2 linked regions of the Pseudobacter ginsenosidimutans genome follow. The protein of the gene in region 2 interacts with the protein of the main gene of each other region in a pairwise test. Links are inferred from orthologs where the notes say so. Each region holds a gene or a part of one and is shown on either strand. Other genes may lie near its edges.

Region 1 (3,264 bases), 6.3 Mb from region 2 along the record:
ACCTGCTTTCTCGGCATTTACTTCAAAAGTAGCTTTCTCGCTTTCCAGCTCTGCAATCACTTCGTCTCTCTCTACATAATCCCCGTCTTTCTTCACCCATTTCAAAAGGGTTACTTCACTGATAGATTCGCCTACTGTAGGAACTTTAATATCGATCATAAAATTTGTTTCGTATTATCTGTATCTGTAGTGTTGATCAATCAAATTGAAAAGGCTGTATCGATGATCTCTGCCTGTTCCTGTGCATGCACTTTGGCATAACCGGTAGCAGTAGCCGCACTTGGCTGACGGCTGATCACACCATAGTTGATGCTGGTCAGGTTCATTTTCAGGAAGCTGGCCGCGCCCATGTTCAGCGGCTCTTCCTGAACCCAGAACCAGGTAGCCTTGCTATATTTCGCATACAGGGCTTCCAGTTGTTTCAGTGGCAGCGGATACAATTGCTCCAGGCGGATGATGGCCGTATCTTTCTTACCTTCTTTCTGCTGACGGTCCAGGAGATCGTAGTAGATCTTTCCACTGCAGAACAGCACTTTGGTTACTTCATCTGCATTCACAAAGGTATCATCGATCACTTCCCTGAATCCTCCGTTCAGGAACTCATCCATTTTGGAATAAGTGCCGGGGTGACGCAGGTTTGCCTTGGGAGCGAAGTTGATCCATGGTTTGCGGAATGGCCATGCCAGTTGCCTGCGCATCGCGTGGAAGAAGTTGGAAGCGGTAGTGATATTGGTCAGTACCATATTCAGTTCAGCGCCCATTGCCAGGAAACGCTCCATACGGGCGGAACTGTGCTCGGGGCCCTGTCCTTCATATCCGTGGGGCAGCAGCATCACCACACCGTCCATGCGGTTCCATTTCTGCTCACCGGCAGAGATGAACTGGTCGATCATGGTCTGTGCGCCATTGCTGAAATCTCCGAACTGCGCTTCCCAGAGCACGAGGCTGTTGGGATTGGCTAACGCGTAGCCGTATTCGAAACCAAGCACAGCGTATTCGCTGAGCAGGGAATTGTAGATCCTGAATTTTCCGGTAGCGCCGGGGATATTGCTGAGACGGCTGTATGACTGATCGGTATTCTCATCTCTCAGTACAGCATGACGGTGAGAGAAAGTACCGCGACAAACATCCTGTCCGCTCATGCGAACATCGTTGCCATCCACCAGCAGGCTTCCGTAGGCAAGAAGCTCGGCTGTGGCCCAATCCACTTTTCCTTCTTCAGTGAATAGTTTGATCTTGTCCTGGATGATCTTCTCCACTTTCTTCAGTGGCTTGAAGTCTGCAGGCCAGGTCATGAGTGCGTCGAATATTTTTTTGAAGTTCTCCTGGTTGATAGCTGTATCAGGGCTCTGATCGAAATCTTCGGGAGTTGCCTTACGCAGGCTCTTCCACCAGAGCTCAGGTTGCTGATAATGATATGGAAGAGGATGTTGTTTTACTTCATCCAGTCTTTCCTGGAGATCGCTCCAGAATTTCTTTTCCATTTCCTTCGCCAGGTCTTTGGCATCGGCCTCACCATTCTCCAGCAGGAAGTTGGTATACACTTCACGTGGATTGGGATGTTTATCGATCAGCGAATACAGTCCGGGTTGGGTGAACTTCGGATCATCGCCTTCATTGTGACCATGTTTACGGTAGCACACCATATCGATGAAGAAATCTTCATTGAATTCCTGGCGGTAGCGGATGGCGATCTCTGCGCATTTCACTACTGCTTCGGCATCGTCTCCGTTCACATGCATCACCGGGGCCTGGATCATGGCGGCGAGGGAAGTACAGTAGTCGGAGCTTCTTGCATCATCGAAATCGGTGGTGAAACCGATCTGGTTATTGATCACGAAGTGAAGCGTACCACCGGTATAGTAACCTTTAAGGTCGCTCATCTGGGCCACTTCATATACAACACCCTGACCTGCGATACTGGCATCGCCGTGGATCAGGATGGGGAGGATCTTGTCGTAATCGCTTTCGTAAAGCACATCGGCTTTTGCACGAGCGAAACCTACAACTACAGGGTCAACCGCTTCCAGGTGGGAAGGGTTGGGCATGAGTTTAAGGTGGATGGTTTTGCCGTCTGGTGTATTCACTTCACTGCCGTAGCCGAGGTGATATTTCACGTCGCCGGAGCCCATGGTCTGGTCCATTTTTGCAGTGCCTTCAAATTCGCTGAAGATCTGCTCATAGGTTTTGCCCATCACATTGGCCAGTACATTGAGGCGTCCGCGATGCGCCATACCGATCACCACTTCCTGTACACCACCTTCTGCAGCGGAGTTGATGATGGCATCCAGTGCGGGAATGGTGGTTTCGCCACCTTCCAGCGAGAATCTTTTCTGACCAACATATTTGGTATGGAGGAATTTCTCGAACATAACGCCCTGGTTCAGTTTTTCCAGGATGCGTTTTTTCTGCGGAAGGCCGAGTGGCTTCGCAAAATTCCTTTCCATTTCATTGGTGAGCCAGTCCACCTTTTTCTGGTCGCTGATGTATTTGAATTCGAGGCCCACGTGATTGGCATAGGTTTGCTGCAGGTGGGCAAGAATGTTCTTAAGCGTGGTAGTGCCCAGTCCGATAAGGTTACCGGCCTGGAAGGACTTATCGAGATCCGCATCGGAAAGGCCGTAGAACGACAACTCCAGGTTGGCGCCGCGATCCTTGCGTGGGCGGATAGGATTGGTTTTGGCAATGAGATGCCCCTTGTTGCGGTAACCGAGGATGAGGCGGTATGCACCGACTTCTTTCTTCCAGTCGATACCAGCACCTGCAGTTCCTGTCTCAGTGGCTACGCCATTGGCAGCGTGTCCGTTAGAGCCGGCTTTACCTTCAGCTACAGCAAAATCAAAACCTTCGAAAAATTTTCTGAACTCGGGATCTACACCTTCTGGGTTTTTCAAAAAATCCTGGTATAGGCTCTCAATAAAGGCAGGATGAGAGTTAGTGATATACGAAAAGTCCTTCATGAAGAAGCGGTTGAATCTAAATGTTTAAAATTCGGGCTACAAATATAACCACGATTGGTCTGATTAACAGGAGATCAGGTTATTTTTTGCATTAAAGTTAGGGCAATAATCAGGCCGCGGGCTGAAATGGCCGCTGGTGTGACATTTCAGCAGATTTGGAGCTCTGATCGATGCCCCCGATATTAACAAAGTCAGAAAGCGGAAAGTTTTGACGCAGGTTTGATCTGACCACGAATTGTACAATGCAATGCCTGGCCATTTTCACGGCTGTACAATCTTCAGGCGCCCGCTGCCAAAGGTTTCC
Region 2 (2,967 bases):
GAAGAAGAGCTCGGAGAATTTGATCCAGAGTTCCTGTCCTTCCAGCACCCCGCTGGGCAGGCGGAAACGGTGGTTCACCCAGGGTAGCTCGAGTATGTATTTCGAGTATTCGTCTTTTTCTTCCATGAAGATACTGCGGAGAGAGCTCTGGTTGCTGAGGAGCAGGTCCCAGTCGATACTCCTGGCGATCTTTTCGATGCTGTCTGCAGAATATCCGATAGAGTAGAGGCTGCCGATGATACTGCCCATACTGGTACCCGTTATATAATCCACTTTGATGCCGGCGGAGTCGATGGCTTTGAGGATCCCGATATGCGCCAGTCCTTTAGCGCCGCCACCACTGAGGGTAACGCCGATCTTCGGACGTCCGGTGCGGGTCTGGGACTGGGCTAACAACAACGAACACACGCAGATTATCGTCAGCACGAATTTCCTGGCTAAGAGTTTCCACAGCATATCACCAATTTAAGAAGGAATGGGTAACCTTCAATGTACGGACGGCGAAAAAATTATGTTATTTATTCGCCTGTTCTTCCAGTTCCATCACTTTCTCAAATGCGGTCTCATATTGCGCATTCAGGTCCTTCAGTGATGCATTGATGGTTTTGAGACTGCTTTCCGTTTCTATGAATTTGTTTTTATCTGCATATGTTGATGGATCGGCCAAAAGGGCTTCTTTCTCAACCTTCTGCTTATTGAGGCTATCGATCTTCTGTTCCAGTTCACTGAGCGCCTTTTGTTGTTTCTGCAGTTCCTTCTTCAGTTCCTTATTGATGGGTGCATTTACCACGGGTTTTGCGGCAACGGGCTCCGGTTTGGGGGCAGGAGCAGGCTCGGCCTTTTTTTCCTGTTTCTTTTCTGGCTGGCCTTTGCCAGCAGCATTGCGGGCCATCCTCTCTTTCCATTCCACCCATTCTTCATAGCCACCATCGAATACTTTGATAGCGTGATCGTCTATCTCCCAGATCTTATTGGCTACTTTGGAAATGAAATACCTGTCGTGGCTCACCATGATGATGGTGCCCTGGTAGCGGTTCAGTGAATCGATCAGCAGATCAACCGAGTGCATGTCCAGGTGGTTGGTAGGCTCATCCAGCATGAGGAAGTTGGCCTTGCTCACAATTGTTTTGGCGAGTGCCACGCGGGCTTTCTCACCACCGCTGAGTACTTTGATCTTTTTATCTGCATCGTCTCCGCTGAAGAGGAAACAACCGAGCAGTGTGCGCAGCTCCAGTTCAGTCTTCTGAGCGCCGCAGGTTTTCATTTCATCAAGCACTGTGTTATTGAGGTCCAGCGATTCCAACTGGTGCTGTGCGTAAAAACTTTCTTCCACATTGTGGCCCCAGCGGCGGTCGCCTTCGAATTGTTCGATGCCTGCGATGATACGGAGCAGGGTGGATTTCCCTTTTCCGTTGGCGCCGATCAGCGCGATCTTATCGCCCCTGTCTATCTCTGCGGACGTATGTTCAACGATGGTATTGTCGCCGAACTTCTTGGTGATATCTTTCAATTCCACCAGCACTTTGCCGGGCACTTTGTCTACCTGGAAATTGATGCGGATATCGGGTCGCTCCACAATCACTTCTTCCACGCGCTCAAGTCTGTCGAGACGTTTCACGATGCTCTGCGCCTGTGCGGCTTTCGAAGCCTTGGCCTTGAAGCGCTCGATGAATCTTTCCTGCTGGCGGATATAATCCTGCTGGTTCTCGTATGCGCGTTGTTGCAAATCTGTACGGATCTCTTTTTCTTTCTGGAAGAAATCGTAGTTGCCGTTGTAAATATGCAGTTGACGCTGGTACACTTCCACGATCTTGGTGACCATCCGGTTGAGGAAATATTTATCGTGGCTCACGATCACTACGGAGCCCTGGTAATGTACGAGGTATTTTTCCAGCCATTCGATAGACGGAAGGTCAAGGTGGTTGGTAGGCTCATCCAGCAGCAGCAGGTCCGGCGCCATGAGGATCATCTTGGCCAGGAGCACACGCATACGCCAGCCACCGGAGAATTCTTTGTAGGGGCGTTGAAGAGAGGCATTGTCGAAGCCGAGGCCCTGCAATACTTCTTCGGTACGGTGGTGAATGGTGTAGCCGTCCAGGGTATCCATTTCATGGAGCCTGTCTGTATACGCGATGAGGGTGTTTTCGTCTCCGGTCTTTTCCAGTTCGATCCCCAGTTCTTCGATCTCCTTTTCCAGTTGCAGCACACGCTCGAAGGCGCCAAGGGCCACCTGGAGGATGCTTTCATTGGTGTCGAAGCTCAGGAGGTCCTGGTGCAGATAACCGATGGTAGTGGTTCGGCTTCTTTCCACTGTGCCTTCTGAAGGGGAGTATTGTCCAACCAGCAGTTTGAGCAAAGTAGACTTCCCGGTACCGTTGAATCCCACCAGCCCGATGCGTTCATTGGGCTGAATATGCCAGGTGGCATTTTCAAAAAGGATCCTTGCTCCAAATTCAAATGTTACGTTCGTCAGTCCTGCCAGCATAAAGATGTTGCTTTTTACGCCGCAAAAGTAACACAATCATGCCGTAACATTCAGAAATGTTACCTTTGAGAAATTTTTATTCTGATGAAAAAAGGTGTACTCTTAATCCTGGTTCTGGTGATCCTCGGCATTGCCGGATGGATGATCTGGGGCGGTAAGAAAGAAAACAAGCCCGAAGAGAAGCAAAAGCCGCTTACGAAGGCTGAAAATACCGACGCCTTCAACAGCTCCTTCGGTGTGATGCTCAATACCTATTTCAAGCTGAAAGATGCGCTGGTGGCCAGCGATACCGCCAAAGCTTCCGCGGCTGCACTGGAACTGGCAACCGCTGCCGACAGTCTGAAGATCGATGAGATCAGGGCCGATACGATGGGTGTACTCAAACTCACGGCGGAGGAATATGCCGGCACCATCAACGGATCTGCAAAAGGACTGGCAGGAGAGAAAACCATCGAAGCCAAGCGCCAGGAATTCAAAATGAT

The links. The genes of interacting proteins can lie anywhere in the genome.
Region 1: the proteins of FSB84_RS25630 (region 2) and FSB84_RS01110 interact in binary tests that used the Escherichia coli proteins (3 or more experiments, as listed by UniProt). The link is inferred for Pseudobacter ginsenosidimutans from one-to-one orthologs.

Annotation. Positions count from the first base shown.
Region 1 is NZ_CP042431.1:266,290-269,553, forward strand. It holds FSB84_RS01110 (2-oxoglutarate dehydrogenase E1 component), read right to left. Parts: upstream 2,961-3,264; coding sequence 201-2,960; downstream 1-200. Other genes in the region: odhB (2-oxoglutarate dehydrogenase complex dihydrolipoyllysine-residue succinyltransferase), read right to left, coding at 1-159. UniProt on the Escherichia coli protein: E1 component of the 2-oxoglutarate dehydrogenase (OGDH) complex which catalyzes the decarboxylation of 2-oxoglutarate, the first step in the conversion of 2-oxoglutarate to succinyl-CoA and CO(2).
Region 2 is NZ_CP042431.1:6,544,912-6,547,878, reverse strand. It holds FSB84_RS25630 (ABC-F family ATP-binding cassette domain-containing protein), read right to left. Parts: upstream 2,486-2,967; coding sequence 515-2,485; downstream 1-514. Other genes in the region: FSB84_RS25625 (DUF3347 domain-containing protein), read left to right, coding at 2,570-2,967; FSB84_RS25635 (patatin-like phospholipase family protein), read right to left, coding at 1-396. UniProt on the Escherichia coli protein: Genetic data indicate it may be involved in ribosome assembly or function.